Regions from separate parts of the Pseudalkalibacillus nanhaiensis genome, predicted to be linked through region 2. Evidence: predicted binding sites of a transcription regulator. Region 2 holds the regulator's gene; the other holds the start of a gene.
The links. Region 2 encodes CtsR, which represses protease genes until heat stress. Its sites were predicted from a motif close to ATGGTCAATAAAGGTCAAACA; they were not measured.
Positions count from the first base shown of each region.

Region 1: clpP (ATP-dependent Clp endopeptidase proteolytic subunit ClpP) is a predicted target of CtsR. The motif match lies at 5,616-5,636, and genes of this name have one in related genera.

Region 1 covers NZ_CP143541.1:3,127,336-3,138,192, reverse strand. The annotation lists gene V1497_RS16270 (HPr family phosphocarrier protein) at 114-371, shown strand; gene V1497_RS16265 (VOC family protein) at 500-1,372, shown strand; gene V1497_RS16260 (PilZ domain-containing protein) at 1,474-1,821, shown strand; gene V1497_RS16255 (aromatic amino acid hydroxylase) at 2,507-4,231, shown strand; gene V1497_RS16250 (Gmad2 immunoglobulin-like domain-containing protein) at 4,339-4,812, opposite strand; gene clpP (ATP-dependent Clp endopeptidase proteolytic subunit ClpP) at 4,962-5,558, opposite strand; gene V1497_RS16240 (LCP family protein) at 5,911-6,903, opposite strand; gene V1497_RS16235 (hypothetical protein) at 7,020-7,247, shown strand; gene V1497_RS16230 (cupredoxin domain-containing protein) at 7,355-7,954, shown strand; gene rpoN (RNA polymerase factor sigma-54) at 8,081-9,412, shown strand; gene V1497_RS16220 (glutaredoxin family protein) at 9,479-9,721, shown strand; gene V1497_RS16215 (sugar-binding domain-containing protein) at 9,860-10,857, shown strand, end outside.
Region 2 covers NZ_CP143541.1:106,777-117,633, forward strand. The annotation lists tRNA gene V1497_RS00560 (tRNA-Gly) at 1-18, shown strand, start outside; tRNA gene V1497_RS00565 (tRNA-Leu) at 24-112, shown strand; tRNA gene V1497_RS00570 (tRNA-Arg) at 144-220, shown strand; tRNA gene V1497_RS00575 (tRNA-Pro) at 225-301, shown strand; tRNA gene V1497_RS00580 (tRNA-Ala) at 318-393, shown strand; rRNA gene V1497_RS00585 (16S ribosomal RNA) at 493-2,044, shown strand; rRNA gene V1497_RS00590 (23S ribosomal RNA) at 2,213-5,149, shown strand; rRNA gene rrf (5S ribosomal RNA) at 5,224-5,339, shown strand; gene V1497_RS00600 (MgtC/SapB family protein) at 6,379-7,095, shown strand; gene V1497_RS00605 (CtsR family transcriptional regulator) at 7,225-7,689, shown strand; gene V1497_RS00610 (UvrB/UvrC motif-containing protein) at 7,704-8,231, shown strand; gene V1497_RS00615 (protein arginine kinase) at 8,234-9,307, shown strand; gene clpC (ATP-dependent protease ATP-binding subunit ClpC) at 9,321-10,857, shown strand, end outside.

The sequences.
Region 1 (10,857 bases), 600 kb from region 2:
CACAATTGTAAGACAGCGCTTACATTTGAGTGTGTCAAAAAGTTATTTACATGAATTCATGCTAACGATTATATATTTTATAAAACAGGGAATGTACAAGGAGGAATGGTCCATTGTTGGAAAAAGAATTGACGGTTGAATTGAAAACCGGCTTGCAGGCCCGCCCTGCAGCATTATTTGTACAAGAAGCGAACAAGTTTTCATCCGATGTTTTTTTAGAAAAAGACGGAAAAAAGGTGAACGCCAAGAGTATCATGGGAATCATGAGTCTAGCAGTTGCCTCTGGCTCGACGGTTAAAATCGTCACAGATGGTAAAGATGAAGAAGAAGCACTGAAGGCGTTGGAAGAGTTTGTAACAGCTGATGAGTAATACATAAGTACTGTCCATTTGATGGGCGGTACTTTTTTGTTTGCTTACTTATTGTAAGTGAGGAGAGTTTGTGATAAGATGGATTTACCAACTTACAAAAAGTAAGTAAAATGGAGGTTTAATCTGTTATGGCTTTTCACCGCAATGCTAATCCATATATCGGCCAGGTTCATCTCTATGTTTCCGAATTAGAGCGTTCATTATCTTTTTATCAGTCCGTATTAGGGTTTACCGTTCTATACGAAAAAGCTGATTCTGTAACCCTGACGGCGGATGATAGACATGCGCTGGTTACGCTTGAGGAAAGAAAGGATGCACATCCAAAGCAAAGCAGACGAACAGGGTTGTTTCATTTTGCGATTCTCCTGCCAACCCGTAAGGATCTCGGGAATTTCCTGATGCATATCCAAAAGCTGAATGTTCCATTGCAGGGTAGATCCGATCATCTCTTCAGTGAAGCCCTTTACCTTTCTGATCCTGATGGGCATGGGATCGAAGTCTATTGTGACCGCCCATCCACAGAGTGGAAATGGAATGGGGATGAGCTTCCTCTCGTCAGTGATCCGATCGATGTAGAAGGAATACTCGCTATATCGGATGGGAAGTGGGAACACTTGCCTCCTGAAACGGTCATCGGTCATATCCATCTTCATGTCCGTGATTTGGAAGAAGCGAAGAGTTTCTATGTGGATGGTCTTGGATTCGAGGTGACTATACCAATCCGACATCAGGCTCTATTTGTTGCATCTGGAGGCTATCATCACCATATCGGATTGAATACATGGAATGGACAGGGAGCAGAACCACCTGATGCCAACACGATTCGGTTACATTCCTATACCATCGTATTCAGTCATGATAAGGAGCGAACGGAAGCGCTTCAACGAATCGAAGAAAAAGGATTTAAAGTTCATAAAGACGAATCAGGAATTTGGGCGACAGATCCGTCAGCTAATCGCATCCAATTCGTATTGGAGTCGGATTCTTCAAGCAATTCGTAACACTAGGACTTTCTGATCAGAGGATTGAACGTAATAAATGACAATTTTGACGCTTATTTGTTGAGATCAGGAATGGTAATATAGTCCCTGAGGTGATGTTCATGTATCAATCATCTAACCGAAGAGATTATGATCGACGTGTATTTGCTGAACCAGTAAGAGCTACCATAGAGTTGTCCACCCCGTATGAGGATGTCCAATCGTTAGGTCTAAGAGAAATCATTGTCCTGGATATGAGTGCGGGCGGGATTAAATTCGCATGCAAAACCGAATTCACAGTCAATCACTTAGCGATTTATAAGATTGAGATGAATCTTTCAGAAAAAGACCTAACAATGTACGGGAAGATCATCCGGAAAAGAAAATTAACACAAGGTTTCTTTGAATACGGATTACGCTTTGATTACGACTACAAGGATCAGAAAAAATTAAAAATTTTATATGATTGAAAATGAGGAAAACACCAGTAATGCTGGTGTTTTTTCTATTTGTCTTCTGAAAATGAACACAAAAAAATGATCGGAATGGGTTGACCGATTAAAAAAGAGTGTGTATAGTATGGATAACTTAACTTTAACACTTAAAAGCGTCTAAGCGTTTAAGTGTGAATATTATTTAAAAAAATGAATAATGAAGCCTGTGCAAAAGCAGTAGTGTTTCGATGGGCAGCAAGTAGAGATCGGATGGTTGGTGAAAATCCGGGCAGTCGGAATGACGAATTACATTGTACGTAATGGGGCTTTTTAAATGAAGTGGATGAACGATTTGTTCATCAATCAGGGTGGTACCGCGGAAACTTTCCGTCCCTAATCGGATGGAAAGTTTTTTTGTCGTTTGAGTGGAATTTTCACCCCTAATCAGATTAAATATAGGCTTTGTTAGCTTTTATTGTTGATATTTAAAGAAAAAAGAAGCGTAAGGCGGCGACTCCAGCGGGAAAAGCAACAGCTGAAGACCCCGCAGAGTGAGGAATTAATGATCTTCGACTAACAACCACCACGTCCTATGGTGAACGTCGAAGTCACCACATCCTGTGGAAGTGAGGCTGAAGCGTTGCCCGCGGAAAGCGTCCGCCTGAAGCTGTTCAACATCAACAACATGCTTAACAGAGCCAAATAAAAAGGAGAATGAAGTATGAATCAAAGACCATTACCTGCGCACTTAAGAAAATATGTCGTGGAGCAGCATCATGAAAAGTACTCCCCGATCGACCATGCCGTTTGGCGATATGTGATGAGACAGAACCATAATTTCTTAAAAGATGTGGCGCATGAGGCGTATACCGATGGTCTTGTTTCATCGGGAATAAAGATCGATTCGATTCCAAAAGTGGATGACATGAACGAAAGCCTGAAGCCGTTCGGATGGGGAGCAGTGACAATCGATGGATTCATACCTGCTGTCATGTTCTTCGATTTCCAGGCACACGGCTACCTGCCGATTGCAACGGATATTCGTAAACTGGAGAACATCGATTACACCCCTGCACCGGACATCATTCATGAAGCAGCTGGCCACGCACCGATTTTATGTGATCCGACGTACGCTGAATTTGTAAAAATGTTTGGTGAGATCGGATCGAAAGCACTCGCAACAAAGGAAGAGCATGAGTTGTTTGATGCGATCCGCAATTTGTCTGCGCTGCTTGAAGATGGTACGGCATCTGAGGAAGAAGTGGAAGCCGCAAGAGCTGATTTCAAAGAAAAACAAGAAGCGGTTACGGAGATTTCAGAGGCAGAGCAAATCTCCCGATTGTACTGGTGGACGGTCGAGTTCGGAATGATTGGAAGTGTCGATAAGCCGGTATTATACGGAGCAGGCCTCTTATCATCAATTGGAGAAAGTGTTACGAGCCTTTCAGATGAAGTGACGAAGCTACCATTTGATCTCGAAACCGCCATCAATACAGGGTTTGATATTACAACGCAACAGCCGCAATTGTTCGTTTGTGAGAATTTCAATCAATTGATTCGTGCTGTTGAGGAATTTTCTGAGACGATGGCCTTTAAGGTTGGAGGGACGGAAAGCTTGGAGAAGGCTGTTCGGTCCGCTAATACAGCGACATCTGTGTTCAGCTCAGGTCTCGAGGTAACCGGCACAGTGACAGACCTTGTAAAGGATGAAGATGGAGAAGCGGTTTTCATGCGCACAACGGGTCCAACCGCATTGTCTGTCGATGGTCAAGTGCTTGAAGGACATGGAAAAGATGTTCATTCTGAAGGCTTCAGCTCGCCAATCGGTGTGTTGGCCGGAACGGATAAACCACTCGAAGACTGGAGTGAAGAGGATTTTGCGGAGCATGAGGAAGACGTGAGTCTCGCGTTTGAATCAGGTGTGACGGTTGAAGGGAAACTTCAAGAAGTCATCCGTAAAAACGGGAAGGTCGTGGTAATTCGTATTCAGAATGCAAAAGTGACCCATCTCGATGACGTACTGTTTGAAAGTGGGGAAGGTGTTTTCGATATGGCGGTCGGAACGCATATCACTTCCGTATTTGCCGGAGCGGCAGACAGTGAACACTTCTTCGGTACTGATGTAAAAGAGGAAGAAGAGGAAGCTGAACCAAGTGAGCTTACGCCATTAGAAAAGCTTTACGGTGAGATTCGCAGCTTGCGAGAAGAAGAGAAGACCCCACAGGAGGTCATCCACACGATCCAGCAGGTTGTGTCTGAGCTGGAGAAGTTCCCTGAGGATTGGCTGCTGCGCCTTGAAATCGTAGAGATCCTCACTCAGAAGCCACTCTTGCCAACAACGAAGCACAAGGTGCTGGATGATCTTGAGAGATTGAAAGACCATGAGAAGCTGAACAAATGGATTGAAAACGGATTGCACCTGATCAAGGTCAGAAAATCCGCATAAAAACTTACGAACTCCGATTTTAGTAAAATCGTTGAATAGGAAAGAACCAGAGTTGAAACCTCCCCGACTCTGGTTCTTTCTCATTTGGGAACTCATAACAAGAACGCTCAATCCGTCTTCAACGGAATTTCGAGGACGTGGACTTCTGATCCGTCCTTCGCACTTTCTACGAATATCTTCAATACGAGCGGTCCAGTGACATCAGCCGGTACACTGATCGTTTTTTCAAAGGTCCCCCATGCTGGTGCGCCTTCTGAGGTTATGATGAAATCCTCCTCAAGCACTTGATCGCCATCTTTCAACTCATATTGAAAGACAGCTTCAAACACCCGCGCCTTCCCTTTAAAGAGGAATTCATTACCGACAACTTGATTTGGTCGTGGCGATTCAATCTTGAAGGCGTCATTTTCTACCGGTTCATCGTCTGTCGCATCGTCATCAGGACCATCCTTACCATCACTTTCGTCATCCGGTTTACCTTGATCCTCTGATGCTGGTGGATCACTTGAAGAATCGCTGTCATTGGTTATCCATTGGTAGCCGCCAATCCCCAAAAGGACAATCAACAATATGATCAACATCCGTTTCAATGAAACTCCCTCCTTTCCACAAGTCTATGAGTAAAGGCGAGGAATAACATTCTTTTTTGTCTATGGAAATAAAATGAGGATGTACAAATAACCTATAAAAAAAGCCGACCTTGGGAGGTCGACTCTTTTAATGAACATCATTATTTTGTTGATGCAACTGGTTTTTCAATAACGTCGTCAATCAAACCGTATTCTTTCGCACGGTGAGCGCTCATGAAGTTGTCACGATCCGTGTCGCGTTCAACAACTTCAACTGGCTGTCCAGAACGGTCTGCGATGATCTTGTTGATCTTTTCGCGCATTTCGATGATACGACGAGCATGAATTTCGATGTCAGCAGCTTGCCCTTGAGTACCACCTAAAGGTTGGTGAATCATGACTTCACTGTTTGGAAGTGCATAACGCTTTCCAGGCTCACCAGCTGTAAGTAAGAATGCACCCATGGATGCAGCCATACCGATACAGATTGTGCTGACCTTTGGCTTAATGAATTGCATCGTATCGTAGATCGCCATACCTGCAGTGATGGATCCGCCTGGGCTGTTGATGTAAAGGGAGATGTCCTTTTCAGGATCTTCTGCAGCTAAGAATAGCAACTGAGCCACGATTGAGTTTGCGACATTGTCATCAATCGCGCTCCCTAGCATGATGATACGGTCTTTTAAAAGGCGGGAGTAAATGTCATATGCACGTTCTCCGCGGTTCGTTTGTTCAATAACTGTTGGGATCAAGTTCATTTCAGAAATCCTCCTCTTTCCATAAGTATCTTTATGGCTTAATTTCATCTTACTCAATAGGTCAATATAGGTCAAACTTTTAGGCTTCATCAACTGTACTTTTCGTTCGACGAGATTCTTCATCTTCAAAATCGAAGTTCAGAAAGGTTTGATTTTGTTGATTCGAAGAAAATCACATTTACATAACTATGTATACATCATACCATTTTTCCCTTTAAGAACCGATTTAAACGTTCCAGTTTGTAATTTTGTTTTACAACTTTCGTATATACAGGACAGAAAGTGCCTAACACTTATAAACAAAAAAACCGTCCCTCGGGACGGTTTTCTTCCATTTTTATTCGGTTTGAGTTTATGATTCTGTTTCGTCTTCTTCTGTGTTGTTCGTGTAGGTTGATGTTCCGTCTCCGAGTCCGAGGAAGTCCTTCAACGCTTGTTTGTTCTGTTCGATATCCATATCAAGGACCTGACCGACGCCGCTGTATGTCGGTTCTCGGAAGGAATCTTTAATTGGAATCTTCATCGTTTCAATCTCACTTTTGTTCGTCATAACATTCTTTGCAAGACCGATTGCGGTGAACATTTTCATATTGGTGTCGATATAAGGCTGGATCGTCCCCATGACCTTCGGCAGCTTACTGATACCGTAAAGGCTCGTGAACTCCTCCTTCACCTTCGCAATGACTTTTTGTTGGCGTTCCACACGGGTGAAATCTCCGCGTAAATCGTGACGGAAACGGGCATAACCGAGAAGTTCTTTTCCGTTCAGCTTTTGAAGCCCTGGTTCAAGGGTCACATCGATGTTTTCTGACATCCGTTTTTCGACGTTGATTTCAATCCCATCCGGTGCGATCGTATCAATGATTTGTTCGAAGCCTTTAAAATCGACGATGGCGTAGTAATGAATGTCGATATCGAAATTCTCCTTAATCGTTTGACGAAGCAATTCCGGTCCACCGTGGAAAAAAGCAGCGTTGATTTTATTTTTCGGATAACCCGGAATTTCAACATAAGAGTCCCGCATCAAGGAAACGAGCTTCGCTTTGTCGCTCTCAGTATCATATTGCGCAATCATGATTGTATCGGTTCTCGATTGCTGATCTTCTTTTCGAGCATCCACACCAAGCAAAAGAATATTATATTTCCCCTTCACTTTCTGCTCAGGGGCATTGAATTCATAATTACTTTCCATCTCTTTGGTAGGTTGTGCCTGTTGGAGACCTAAATAATATTGAATAGCAGCATAGCCAGCGACAGCAATAAATAGTATCATGAACAATAAAAGTGCGCGTTTGAAGAATTTCCCTTTTTTCTTTTCTTTCTTTCGATCGATTCGTGAAGCCATTTCACGTTCACCACCGTTTTATTTATAAATGAGCACTGACTCCAAATTATAGCACAACTTGTAAGAATTTGTATGGATATGGCGTAAAATAGAACATTCTGAAGGAGGTTCCTTTTTTGCTAGAAACAGCTTATGAAATGTTCCAGTTCGTTCTGACAGTAGGTATGTCTATTATTATTCCCGTTATCATCATTTATAAAATCATACGTAAAAAGAAACTACCGAATAATGAATTCACACCTTATGACGATCTAACAATGGGGAGAGTTCCGTACGAAAAACAAAAAATAAGTGAAGACCACAAGCACCATGTGCAGTATGAAGAGAAAAGACACGAGAATTGAAAAACGATCCCGATAATTCCCTTAAATTAGTTGGAAACGTTTGCAAGCTAAAAGTGATTTTGCTACCATTCAGTTAATAGAGAGACTGAAGAATGGAGTGAAAACATATGAAAATAAAGCGTCTACCATTTTTATTTGCGATTTCTTTACTTATGATTGGTTTACTCGTCGCTTGCGGTTCAGACGAAAACGATCAGACAGCGGAAAATGAAAAGACACAACCAACTGAAGAACAGCAAGAAAGTGATGATCAAGATCAAGAAGGAGCGGACAATAACGATCAGCAAGCTTCGGAAGGTGAAGACGCTACAAACGGGAATACCATCAAAATCACCGCATCGGAGATGAAATTTGAACCATCCACAATCAAGCTTAAGAAAGATCAAGAATACGAATTTGTCATGACGAATGAAGGACAAGTATTCCATGATTTTGTAGAGGATGAACTTGAAATCGAAATGATTTCCATGAGTGAAATGCCTGAACACCCAGAGCAAACGTCAATGATTGACAAATTGTTAGGCACGAAAAAGGCTTATGCTCATGGCGATAAGAAGGACATGAAGACCCTTCATATGAACAGCAATCCAGGTGATACTGTGAGCATTAAATTCATTCCGAAAGAAACTGGCACGTTTGAATTTTATTGCAGTGTACCTGGTCATAAAGAGGCCGGAATGAAAGGGACAATCATCGTAGAAGAATAATTGCCGCAAAGGAACAGCGCTCATTCAGCAGCTGTTCTTTTTTTGTTTTAATTCTTGGATTTGCAAATATTACATGGTGATAAAGCGCATTCATTTTTGATATGATGGGGTAAGGGAGGTATTGTTATGGAATTAGGTTTATATCAAACGCAATCACTGAAACTTGTCATGACCAATGAGTTGCGACAAGCCATAACGATTTTACAATACCCTACACTTGAACTGACACATTTTTTACGACAGCAGGCTCTTGAAAATCCTCTCATCGATCTGTTGGAAAAAAGGACAGAGCCGGTCCAGGGAGATTCACAATCTGATCTGGATGCTCGTGACTCGTGGTTTTATGAGGAAGATGATACGAACCCGATCAACTTTTTGAAGGCTGAAGATCCGAGTTTACAGGATCATCTTATTGAACAGATTGCCTGGCTTGATATATCTGAGAATGAGCGAATGGCAGCTGAGTATATGATTTATTGCCTAGATGAAAATGGCTACCTCGATTGCAGTTTAGAACGGCTGCAGGTTGAGCTAGGGATACCTGAAGAAGCACTTGAACACATTTTGGGGCTGGTTCAACAATTAGAACCTGCTGGTGTTGGAGCGAGGTCCTTGTCTGAGTGCTTGTTGCTTCAATTCGACAGGATCGAGTACAATAATTCCGTCGCCCGTACGATCATTCAGCATCATTTAAACGATTTAGCAGATAAAAAGTTTACACATATTATGAAAGCGCTTCAGATCACAAAGGATGAATTAAAGCAGGCGGATGAATTGATTCGCTCGTTGAATCCAAGACCTTGTGTGAGTTATTCGCAATCTAGGAGTGAATGGGTTCAGCCAGAGTTTTTTATTGAATTAGATGAAACTGGTCGTTATATCATTCGAATGAATGAAGAGCTTGTCCCTGAGGTCACGTTGAACGAACGTTACTTCCGCTTAATGAAGGGTCACCACGACGCCAAAGCCTATTTGGAAAAACAGCTGCAAAAATACGAATGGCTGAAGCGAAGTCTTGAACAGCGCCGGCAAACCCTGACAAGCCTAGGAGAATACCTTGTGCAAAGGCAACGGGACTTTTTCGAATATGGGTATGAGGCTTTAAAACCGATGACCCTCCGGGAAGTGGCGGATGCGATCGAGGTTCACGAATCTACTGTCAGTCGTGCGGTTAAAAATAAAACGATTCAAACCCCGAAAGGGACGATAGCACTCAAGTCACTCTTTTCTTCTAAACTAGACAGAGGGAATGATTCAGAAGAAGCCTCATCCACTCAAGTCAAAGTCAGGATTCAACAAATGATTGAAGAAGAGACGAAGGGAAAGCCGTTATCGGACCAAAAGCTTGCAGATAAGCTGAAGAGTGAAGGAATATCAATTTCGAGAAGGACAGTCGCAAAATACCGGGAAGAACTCGGAATCGCTTCCTCATCGAAAAGAAAAGCACTTGTAGTATAATGAAGATGGAACGAATGATGTTCCATCTTTTATTTTTCCATGAACCCTATTAAAAGGAGTACATTTATGCTGACTGTCCACTTTTATACGAAAGAAAATTGCCCGCTTTGTGATCATGCGCTTCTTATATTAGAAGAGCTTCAGGATGAGCTTGGATTTCATATCGAAATAAGGGATATTCATGAGAAGGACGAATGGATAGAGGCGTATGGATTGATGATTCCCGTAGTCCAAATCGATGGTGAGAACATACAATATGGTAAGATCGACTTATTTTCACTAAGAAACCGCTTACTTACATTTTATTAGTTTTTTAAGTTGAACACGCGTCGAAGTATTGCTATGATACAAATTGTAAGGTCGGTAAATTTTTTTACACCAATCGGGACATAATATGACTAGGTGGGACAATTAAAGTCCCTCACTCTCGTCCAAAGGGGAGTTGCGATGGAGCCGATCATTGAAATACAACGAAAATTATTGCCAGATTTAATGGATGTTATGCAGAACCGTTATCGCATCCTTCAGAACGTCCGGTATCTTCAACCGATTGGAAGGCGAAGCTTAGCGGCGAACCTTCAACAGACGGAAAGGGTACTCCGGGCGGAAGTCGAGTTCTTACACAAACAAGGGCTTTTGAATATCGCTTCTTCAGGTATGACTTTGACCGATGAAGGCAATGATATTCTCCTAGAACTCGAAAATATTATGAAAGAAGTTTCAGGTCTTCATGTTTTAGAAGAGCGATTACGGGAAAAATTAAAGTTGGCAGAAGTGATTATCGTCCCAGGTGATAGTGATCGGGACCAATGGGTGAAAAAAGAAATGGGGAAAGCCGCAATCAAACGTCTTCTCCCATTACTGAAAACCGAAAAAACCATCGCTGTTACTGGTGGAACGACCCTTTCGGCAGTAGCGGAAATGATGAAGCCATTACCGAATAAAAGTAAACCTTTGATTGTCCCAGCCCGGGGCGGATTAGGTGAACAGGTTGAAAATCAAGCGAATACGATCTGCTCGACCATGGCCCGTAAAGCCAATGGCGAATATCGACTGTTGCATGTCCCAGATCAATTAAGCAACGAATCGTATCAATCCTTGATTGAAGAACCGGGTGTAAAAGAAGTGCTTGACCTGATCCGATCTGCTGAAATCGTCATCCATGGTATTGGAGAAGCGAAGACGATGGCGGAACGGCGGAAATCATCCAAGCAGGTCTTTCAGGAAATTGAAAAGCACGAAGCCGTTGCGGAAGCATTCGGTTATTACTTTGACAAGGACGGTTCCATCGTCCACAAAGTGAAGACCGTCGGCTTACAGCTTGATGATCTGACGGATGAAAAAACAATCTTTGCGGTTGCTGGCGGCAGCAGTAAAGCAAATGCCATTGCAGCCTATATGAATCGCGGACCTCGTCAGATTTTGATTACAGATGAGGGCGCAGC
Region 2 (10,857 bases):
ATCCCGTCTTCCGCTCCATTACTGCCGGGGTGGTGGAATTGGCAGACACACAGGACTTAAAATCCTGCGGTAAGTGATTACCGTGCCGGTTCAAGTCCGGCCCTCGGCACCATTTTCGACAACGTCTTCAAATCATATAAAATGCGCCCGTAGCTCAATTGGATAGAGCGTCTGACTACGGATCAGAAGGTTAGGGGTTCGACTCCTCTCGGGCGCGCCATTTACGGGAAGTGGCTCAGCTTGGTAGAGCACCTGGTTTGGGACCAGGGGGTCGCAGGTTCAAATCCTGTCTTCCCGACCATTCCGTTTTTAGATATGGGGCCTTAGCTCAGCTGGGAGAGCGCCTGCCTTGCACGCAGGAGGTCAGCGGTTCGATCCCGCTAGGCTCCACCATAGTTCTTTGAAAACTGAACAAAAGCCAAGCGTGAAACGGGTTTTTAATAAACCCTGAATCAATTTCGATTTACATTTATGAGCAAGACAAACTTTACTTTATTGGAGAGTTTGATCCTGGCTCAGGACGAACGCTGGCGGCGTGCCTAATACATGCAAGTCGAGCGGATCAATGGGGAGCTTGCTCCCCTGAGATCAGCGGCGGACGGGTGAGTAACACGTGGGCAACCTACCTGTAAGACTGGGATAACTCCGGGAAACCGGGGCTAATACCGGGTAACACCTACCTCCGCATGGAGGAAGGTTAAAAGATGGCTTCTCGCTATCACTTACAGATGGGCCCGCGGCGCATTAGCTAGTTGGTGGGGTAAGAGCTTACCAAGGCGACGATGCGTAGCCGACCTGAGAGGGTGATCGGCCACACTGGGACTGAGACACGGCCCAGACTCCTACGGGAGGCAGCAGTAGGGAATCTTCGGCAATGGGCGAAAGCCTGACCGAGCAACGCCGCGTGAGCGATGAAGGCCTTCGGGTCGTAAAGCTCTGTTGTTAGGGAAGAACAAGTACCGTTCGAATAGGGCGGTACCTTGACGGTACCTAACCAGAAAGCCACGGCTAACTACGTGCCAGCAGCCGCGGTAATACGTAGGTGGCAAGCGTTGTCCGGAATTATTGGGCGTAAAGCGCGCGCAGGCGGTCTCTTAAGTCTGATGTGAAAGCCCACGGCTCAACCGTGGAGGGCCATTGGAAACTGGGGGACTTGAGTACTGGAGAGGAGAGTGGAATTCCATGTGTAGCGGTGAAATGCGTAGATATATGGAGGAACACCAGTGGCGAAGGCGGCTCTCTGGCCAGTAACTGACGCTGAGGCGCGAAAGCGTGGGGAGCAAACAGGATTAGATACCCTGGTAGTCCACGCCGTAAACGATGAGTGCTAGGTGTTGGGGGGTTCCACCCTCAGTGCTGACGTTAACACATTAAGCACTCCGCCTGGGGAGTACGGCCGCAAGGCTGAAACTCAAAGGAATTGACGGGGGCCCGCACAAGCAGTGGAGCATGTGGTTTAATTCGAAGCAACGCGAAGAACCTTACCAGGTCTTGACATCCTTCGCTACTTCCAGAGATGGAAGGTTCCCCTTCGGGGGACGAAGTGACAGGTGGTGCATGGTTGTCGTCAGCTCGTGTCGTGAGATGTTGGGTTAAGTCCCGCAACGAGCGCAACCCTTGATCTTAGTTGCCAGCATTCAGTTGGGCACTCTAAGGTGACTGCCGGTGACAAACCGGAGGAAGGTGGGGATGACGTCAAATCATCATGCCCCTTATGACCTGGGCTACACACGTGCTACAATGGATGGTACAAAGGGCAGCAAAACCGCGAGGTTGAGCGAATCCCATAAAGCCATTCTCAGTTCGGATTGCAGGCTGCAACTCGCCTGCATGAAGCCGGAATTGCTAGTAATCGCGGATCAGCATGCCGCGGTGAATACGTTCCCGGGCCTTGTACACACCGCCCGTCACACCACGAGAGTTTGTAACACCCGAAGTCGGTGAGGTAACCTTTTGGAACCAGCCGCCGAAGGTGGGACAGATGATTGGGGTGAAGTCGTAACAAGGTAGCCGTATCGGAAGGTGCGGCTGGATCACCTCCTTTCTAAGGAGTCCTTTAAGGACATAACACGCTTTGGCTTTTGTTTAGTTTTGAAAGAGCTAAACCTCTTTCAAACACTGTTCCTTGAAAACTAGATAACAATTCTTGAAAACAAGACATCGAAACGTCATTTTAAATGACAAGAAATAAGTGTAAGTTCATTCATAACGTGGTTAAGTTATGAAGGGCGCACGGTGGATGCCTTGGCACTAGGAGCCGAAGAAGGACGGGACGAACACCGATATGCCTCGGGGAGCTGTAAGTAAGCTTCGATCCGGGGATTTCCGAATGGGGGAACCCACTATCCGTAATGGGATAGTATCCATACCTGAATACATAGGGTATGAGAAGGCAGACCTGGGGAACTGAAACATCTTAGTACCCAGAGGAAGAGAAAGCAATCGCGATTTCCTGAGTAGCGGCGAGCGAAACGGAATTAGCCCAAACCAAGAGGCTTGCCTCTTGGGGTTGTAGGACACTCTATACGGAGTAAGAAAGGAACGGCGTAGGCGAAGCGGTCTGGAAAGGCCCGCTAGAAGAGGTAACAGCCCTGTAGCCAAAACGTCGTTCCCTCCAGAGTGGATCCTGAGTACGGCGGGACACGTGAAACCCCGTCGGAATCTGGGAGGACCATCTCCCAAGGCTAAATACTCCCTAGTGACCGATAGTGAACCAGTACCGTGAGGGAAAGGTGAAAAGCACCCCGGAAGGGGAGTGAAAGAGATCCTGAAACCGTGTGCCTACAAGTAGTCGGAGCCCATTAACGGGTGACGGCGTGCCTTTTGTAGAATGAACCGGCGAGTTACGATAACGTGCAAGGTTAAGTTGAAAAGACGGAGCCGCAGCGAAAGCGAGTCTGAATAGGGCGAAGGAGTACGTTGTCGTAGACCCGAAACCGAGTGATCTACCCATGTCCAGGGTGAAGTTCAGGTAACACTGAATGGAGGCCCGAACCCACGCACGTTGAAAAGTGCGGGGATGAGGTGTGGGTAGGGGTGAAATGCCAATCGAACTCGGAGATAGCTGGTTCTCCCCGAAATAGCTTTAGGGCTAGCCTCGTGGTGAGAGTTCTGGAGGTAGAGCACTGATTGGACTAGGGGTCCCCACAGGATTACCGAATTCAGTCAAACTCCGAATGCCAGGAACTTGTCCACGGGAGTCAGACTGCGAGTGATAAGATCCGTAGTCGAGAGGGAAACAGCCCAGACCATCAGCTAAGGTCCCCAAGTATACGTTAAGTGGAAAAGGATGTGGAGTTGCTTAGACAACCAGGATGTTGGCTTAGAAGCAGCCACCATTTAAAGAGTGCGTAATAGCTCACTGGTCGAGTGACTCTGCGCCGAAAATGTACCGGGGCTAAACGTATCACCGAAGCTATGGATTGTACCGTTGGTACAGTGGTAGGGGAGCGTTCGAAGGGCTGAGAAGCGAGACCGGAAGGACTCGTGGAGCGCTTTGAAGTGAGAATGCCGGTATGAGTAGCGAAAAGAGAAGTGAGAATCTTCTCCATCGAAAGCCCAAGGTTTCCTGAGGAAGGCTCGTCCGCTCAGGGTTAGTCGGGACCTAAGCCGAGGCCGAAAGGCGTAGGCGATGGATAACAGGTTGATATTCCTGTACCACCTCCTTTCCGTTTGAGCAACGGGGGGACGCAGGAAGGTAGGGAGAGCGCGCTGATGGATATGCGCGTCCAAGCAGTCAAGGCCGGTGGATAGGTAAATCCGTCCACCATACGGCGGAGCTGTGATGGCGAGGGAATTAAAGTACCGAAGTCCCTGATCCTACACTGCCAAGAAAAGCCTCTAGCGAGGAAAGAGGTGCCCGTACCGTAAACCGACACAGGTAGGCGAGGAGAGAATCCTAAGATGCTCGGGAGAACTCTCGTTAAGGAACTCGGCAAAATGACCCCGTAACTTCGGGAGAAGGGGTGCTCTGATAGGGTGTATGCCCGAGAGAGCCGCAGTGAAAAGATCCAAGCGACTGTTTAGCAAAAACACAGGTCTCTGCGAAGCCGTAAGGCGAAGTATAGGGGCTGACACCTGCCCGGTGCTGGAAGGTTAAGAGGAGGGGTTATCCCTTACGGGAGAAGCTCTGAATCGAAGCCCCAGTAAACGGCGGCCGTAACTATAACGGTCCTAAGGTAGCGAAATTCCTTGTCGGGTAAGTTCCGACCCGCACGAAAGGTGCAACGACTTGGATACTGTCTCAACGAGAGACCCGGTGAAATTATAGTACCTGTGAAGATGCAGGTTACCCGCGACAGGACGGAAAGACCCCATGGAGCTTTACTGTAGCCTGATATTGGATTTTGGTATCGTTTGTACAGGATAGGTAGGAGCCTTAGAAGCCGGACCGCCAGGTTCGGTGGAGGCGTCGGTGGGATACTACCCTGACGGTATTGAAATTCTAACCCAGAACCGTGATCCGGTTCGGAGACAGTGTCAGGTGGGCAGTTTGACTGGGGCGGTCGCCTCCTAAAGTGTAACGGAGGCGCCCAAAGGTTCCCTCAGAATGGTTGGAAATCATTCGCAGAGTGTAAAGGCACAAGGGAGCTTGACTGCGAGACCTACAAGTCGAGCAGGGACGAAAGTCGGGCTTAGTGATCCGGTGGTTCCGCATGGAAGGGCCATCGCTCAACGGATAAAAGCTACCCTGGGGATAACAGGCTTATCTCCCCCAAGAGTCCACATCGACGGGGAGGTTTGGCACCTCGATGTCGGCTCATCGCATCCTGGGGCTGAAGTAGGTCCCAAGGGTTGGGCTGTTCGCCCATTAAAGCGGTACGCGAGCTGGGTTCAGAACGTCGTGAGACAGTTCGGTCCCTATCCGTCGCGGGCGCAGGAAATTTGAGAGGAGCTGTCCTTAGTACGAGAGGACCGGGATGGACACACCGCTGGTGTACCAGTTGTTCCGCCAGGAGCATCGCTGGGTAGCTACGTGTGGACGGGATAAGTGCTGAAAGCATCTAAGCATGAAGCCCCCCTCAAGATGAGATTTCCCATCGCGTCAAGCGAGTAAGATCCCTCAGAGATGATGAGGTTGATAGGTCTGGTGTGGAAGCGTGGCGACACGTGAAGCTGACAGATACTAATCGATCGAGGACTTAACCACAAAACTTAAACATCGAAGATGTTTTCAAGAAACGTTATCTAGTTTTGAGGGAATAGGATTCCCTAACAAAATAGTCTGGTGATGATGGCGAAGAGGTCACACCCGTTCCCATGCCGAACACGGAAGTTAAGCTCTTCAGCGCCAATGGTAATTGGGGGCTTCCCCCTGTGAGAGTAGGACGTCGCCGGGCAAACAAGAGAGTAGTCGAATTGACTACTCTTTTTTGTGTTCAAATAAATGTCCGCAAGGGGGTTTCAAGCTTTTTTCATTACGGATAACGGCGGGAATCCGTTTTTTGTAGATAATTACTGTGTTTTCGTAGATAATTCGTCGTTTTTGTAGATAAATTCTAATTTCCGTAGATAATCGCTCATTTTTGTAGATAATTTCTGATTTTCGTAGATAATCTTTAAATTTTCACTATTTAATGCAGATTCTTATTACATAATCGGAAAAAGACGTTTATTTTTTCCAAAAAAGAACATCCACACCCTATTTTTTGTTTCAAAGTGCACGTTTTTACTGATATAGAGTCGTCAGCCTGAGAACAGTCGAAAGACTGTTCTTTTTTGTGTTTAAATATATGGGAGTGGAGGGAAGCAGACGATGAGATCAGTCATTCATTGTAATTCCACAATGCATCAAAGAAAAATACTTCCTGTTAAAGTTGATTTTTGTAGAAATTCACGACACTCCTGCGGGAAAAGCGGGCCAGGCGAGACCCCACAGCTACTTTAATTAAGGTTCTTCGACTAAAAGCCACCACGTCCTGTGGTGAACGTCGAAGTCACCACATCCTGTGGAAGTGAGGAGGCTCGCGGAGATGTCTAGCTCATCGCCTAGGTGCTCGAGGTCGCTTCGATTCCTTTTAAACACAAAGAACGTGTTTTTAAAGGAATCTCCAGCGCTTGTCGCACCTGAACAGGCGATTCCGCTTTTCCTTCCACCCGCGGAAAGGGAGTGAATTTCGGAAGAAATCAACTTTTACGAGCCAAAACAGAGCATATACTATCCGAATTTCCCCCATTACTATCCACAACAGAGTATTTACTATCCAAATTTCTCACTTTACTATCCAAACAGTACAAAGCTACAGAAATGCCCAACACAACATTCTTTCACTTTCCAGCACCTTTTTCATTGCCCCTTTTTTCATTGTTGACCTATAATTAAATTCAATAAACCATAGACTATAGAAATGGTGATGTTACATATAGGGGTGAGAGAATATGGATCTATTATCGTATGATTGGATATCAGATGAAACGGCAACGATTACGATCAGACTCGTATTAGCAGCGTTCCTTTGTGGAATGGTGGGAATCGAACGAGAATTCAAGCGACACCCAGCGGGCTTTCGAACCCATCTATTAGTAGGGGTAGGCTCATGCCTCATGATGCTTTTATCCATCTTCGGATTCGAAGATTTTTTAAGTACACATGAACAAGTGCAAGGCTTCGACCCTTCCCGTCTGCCAGCATATGTGGTCAGTGGCATCGGGTTCCTAGGGGCTGGAACAATCCTTGTACATGGTGTGACAGTGCGTGGTCTTACGACTGCTGCTTCGATCTGGGTCGTAGCAGGGATTGGACTTGTTGTCGGGATCGGGATGTACTATGAAGCGATCTTCACCACGACGGTTATGATCGCGAGCTTACTATTCCTCAACAAATTCGAGGATCTTTACTTACGGAAGCAGAGGTTCCATCATGTCACTGTCATTGTAGAAAACAAGGAAGTATCCTTATCTACAATCGTAAACGAGCTGGAGTCATGTAAAGTGCCGATTTTGAGTATGTCGGTCGACGATCATCCTAATGATGCATCTGTTCCTCTAATCAAGTATTCCTTCAAAATTCAGGTTTCAAATACAAAAAAGCTTCCAGAGGTCTATGACAAGATACAATCGATTGATTACGTTCATAAAGTATTTGCAACAGAGTAATTTTGCGTTTATTCCTCCCTGACTCTGTCAATAATGGTGACAGATAAAACATTTGCAAGTTTTGCGCAAATGTTTATAATTATAGTCAAAGAAAGTCAAAGTCAGAGTGTGAGGAGGGGCAAAAATGGGATGAAGAATATTTCAGACATCATTGAAGCGTATTTAAGGGAAATCTTAAATGAAAGTAACACAAAGGCAATTGAAATAAAAAGAAGTGAAATAGCAGAAAAGTTTCAGTGTGTCCCTTCACAAATCAATTACGTGATAAATACGAGGTTTACGATTGAGAAAGGCTTCATCGTGGAAAGTAAAAGAGGAGGAGGAGGTTACATCCGGATCATAAAGGTCGAAACAGATAGTTCGACGATCTTACTTGATCAAATACTCCGTCTCATCAAAACAAGAATCAATCAATCTGCAGCTGAGAATATCATTTTACGACTTTTAGAAGAAGAAATCATCAGCATAAGAGAAGCACGGCTTATGAAAAGTGTCATGGATCGCTCCACCATAAATATCGTTTTGCCCTACCGGGATGAATTACGGGCAAATCTATTAAAATCCATGATCCAAAGCTTAAAGTATAAAGACTGAGGGGAGTGTAAGGCGTGTATTGTCAGGAATGCCAACAGCGACCAGCCACTTTGCACTTCACAAAAATCATCAACGGTGAAAAAAATGAGTTTCATATTTGTGAACAGTGTGCGAAGGAAAAAGGGGATTTCATACCAGGGTCTAATTCTTTTTCTATTCATAATCTGCTATCAGGTCTATTAAACTTTGAACAACCGCTCAGCGATCCCGGTACTGCTGCACGAAGTAAACAAGTAACCCAATGTTCACAATGTGGGATGACCTATCCGGAATTTGCCAAGATTGGTCGATTCGGTTGCATGAATTGTTATAAGACATTCGCTTCCAAGCTCGATCCAATCTTCAAGAGAATCCATGGAGGCAACACGGACCATTCCGGAAAAATACCCAAACGCCTCGGTAACGATCTTCTGGAACGTAAAAAGATCAATCAGTTACGAGAAAAGCTACAGCAGCTTATCGCCCAGGAAGAATTCGAAGAAGCTGCTGAGGTGAGAGATCGTATCCGATCGATGCAACAGCGGCTTGAGGGGAGGGATTAAGATTGTCTTTAGAACGATTCATGAGTGAAGCAATCAGCCCCTGGATGAAACGGGAAGGTCCGGACTCAGATATTGTCTTAAGCAGTCGTATCCGTTTAGCCCGGAATCTGGAGAATCATGTATTTCCGATGGTAGCCAACGAACAACAAGCCGAAGAAGTCAATCAACAGATTCGTCAGCACTATGCAGATGAATCCTATGGATCGGTAGGGCGGTTAACGTATTTTGATGTCGATCAGCTGAAACCAATCGAAAAAAGGGTTCTGGTTGAAAAACATCTTATCAGTCCGAATCTTGCGGAAGACCCAAAGAAGTCGGGTGTCCTGATGAGTGAGGATGAATCAATCAGTATCATGATCAATGAGGAAGATCATATTCGAATCCAATGTCTATTCCCAGGCTTCCAATTGTCAGAAGCACTGACGTTGGCAAGTGGAATCGACGATTGGTTCGAGGAAAAAGTGAACTACGCCTTTGATGAAAAGCACGGCTATCTGACCAGCTGTCCGACGAACGTTGGAACAGGTATGAGAGCTTCGGTCATGATGCATCTCCCGGCCCTCGTCATGACACAGAAAATGCACCGGATCGTGCCGGCCATCAATCAGCTCGGTCTCGTCGTCAGAGGAATTTATGGAGAAGGCAGCGAAGCGCAAGGGAATGTATTCCAAGTTTCCAACCAGATGACACTCGGAAAGTCAGAACAGGATATTGTCGAAGATTTGAGGGGGGTCGTTCTACAGTTGATTGAAGAGGAACGCTCTGCAAGGAAGAACCTCTTCGAAACTTCAAAAATCCAGTTGGAGGACCGTGTCCATCGCTCACTGGGTATCCTGTCAAACAGTCGAATCATACAATCTAAAGAGGCGACGAAATGTTTGTCGGATGTTAGGCTTGGTATTGATTTAAAAATTATAGAAGGTATTTCACGGAAAATATTGAATGAACTAATGATACTCACTCAACCTGGTTTTTTACAACAGTACGCTGGAAAACCATTATCCCCCGATGAAAGAGATATCCGTCGGGCCACATTGATCCGTGAGAGAATGAAGTTAGAGAAGAACAACGAATAGGAAGGTGATCACGATGATGTTTGGACGTTTTACAGAACGAGCTCAAAAAGTACTGGCACTTGCGCAAGAAGAAGCGATCAGGTTGGGGCATAACAATGTGGGTACAGAGCATATCCTGCTCGGTCTAGTTCGTGAGGGTGAGGGTATCGCAGCAAAAGCCCTTTCTGTACTTGGTCTAAGTCCTGAAAAAATCCAGAAGGAAGTTGAAAGCCTTATTGGTAAAGGGCAAGAATCGGTACAAACGATCCACTATACACCTCGTGCAAAGAAAGTCATCGAACTATCGATGGATGAAGCAAGAAAACTTGGCCACTCTTATGTGGGTACTGAACATATACTACTTGGTTTGATCCGTGAAGGAGAGGGTGTTGCTGCTCGCGTGCTCAACAACCTCGGAGTAAGCTTGAATAAAGCTCGTCAACAAGTCCTGCAGCTACTTGGAAGTAATGAGTCTTCCTCATCGGCAGGGGGGTCATCTGTCAATGCCAACACACCTACCCTCGACAGCCTTGCGAGAGATTTGACAGCAGTAGCCCGGGACGGAAGCTTGGATCCTGTTATCGGACGAAGCAAGGAAATCGAACGTGTTATTGAGGTATTGAGCCGTCGTACAAAGAACAACCCGGTCCTTATCGGGGAGCCTGGGGTAGGTAAGACCGCGATTGCAGAAGGTCTTGCTCAGCAAATCATCAACAATGAGGTTCCAGAAACGCTCCGTGATAAGCGTGTCATGACTCTCGATATGGGTACTGTCGTAGCCGGAACGAAATACCGTGGTGAATTTGAAGACCGTCTGAAGAAGGTTATGGATGAGATCCGTCAGGCAGGGAACATCATCCTCTTCATCGATGAGCTTCATACATTGATTGGAGCAGGAGGGGCGGAAGGTGCCATTGATGCATCCAACATCCTGAAGCCAGCTCTAGCCCGCGGTGAACTCCAATGTATCGGTGCTACGACATTGGATGAATACCGTAAATACATTGAAAAAGATGCTGCATTAGAACGACGCTTCCAGCCAATCAGAGTGAACGAACCGACGAATGATGAATCAATGCAGATTTTGAAAGGACTTCGTGACCGGTATGAAGCTCACCATCGGGTGACGATCACGGATGATGCCATTGATGCCGCTGTTAAGCTATCTGACCGGTATATTTCCGATCGTTTCCTACCTGATAAAGCGATTGACTTAATTGATGAAGCGGCATCTAAAGTACGCCTTCGCTCTTACACAGCTCCACCGAATTTGAAGGAGCTCGAACAGAAGCTCGAAAGTGTCCGTAAAGAAAAGGACGCTGCTGTTCAAAGCCAGGAATTTGAAAAAGCAGCATCACTACGGGATTCTGAACAGAAATTGAGAGAAGAGCTTGAAACGACGAAAAACAGCTGGAAAGAAAAGCAAGGGCAGGAGAATACAGAAGTGACTCCTGAAGACATTGCACTCGTGGTTGCGAATTGGACCGGTATTCCGGTATCGAAGTTGAAACAAGAAGAAACAGAGCGTCTGTTGAACATGGAATCCATTCTTCATGATCGTGTCATTGGGC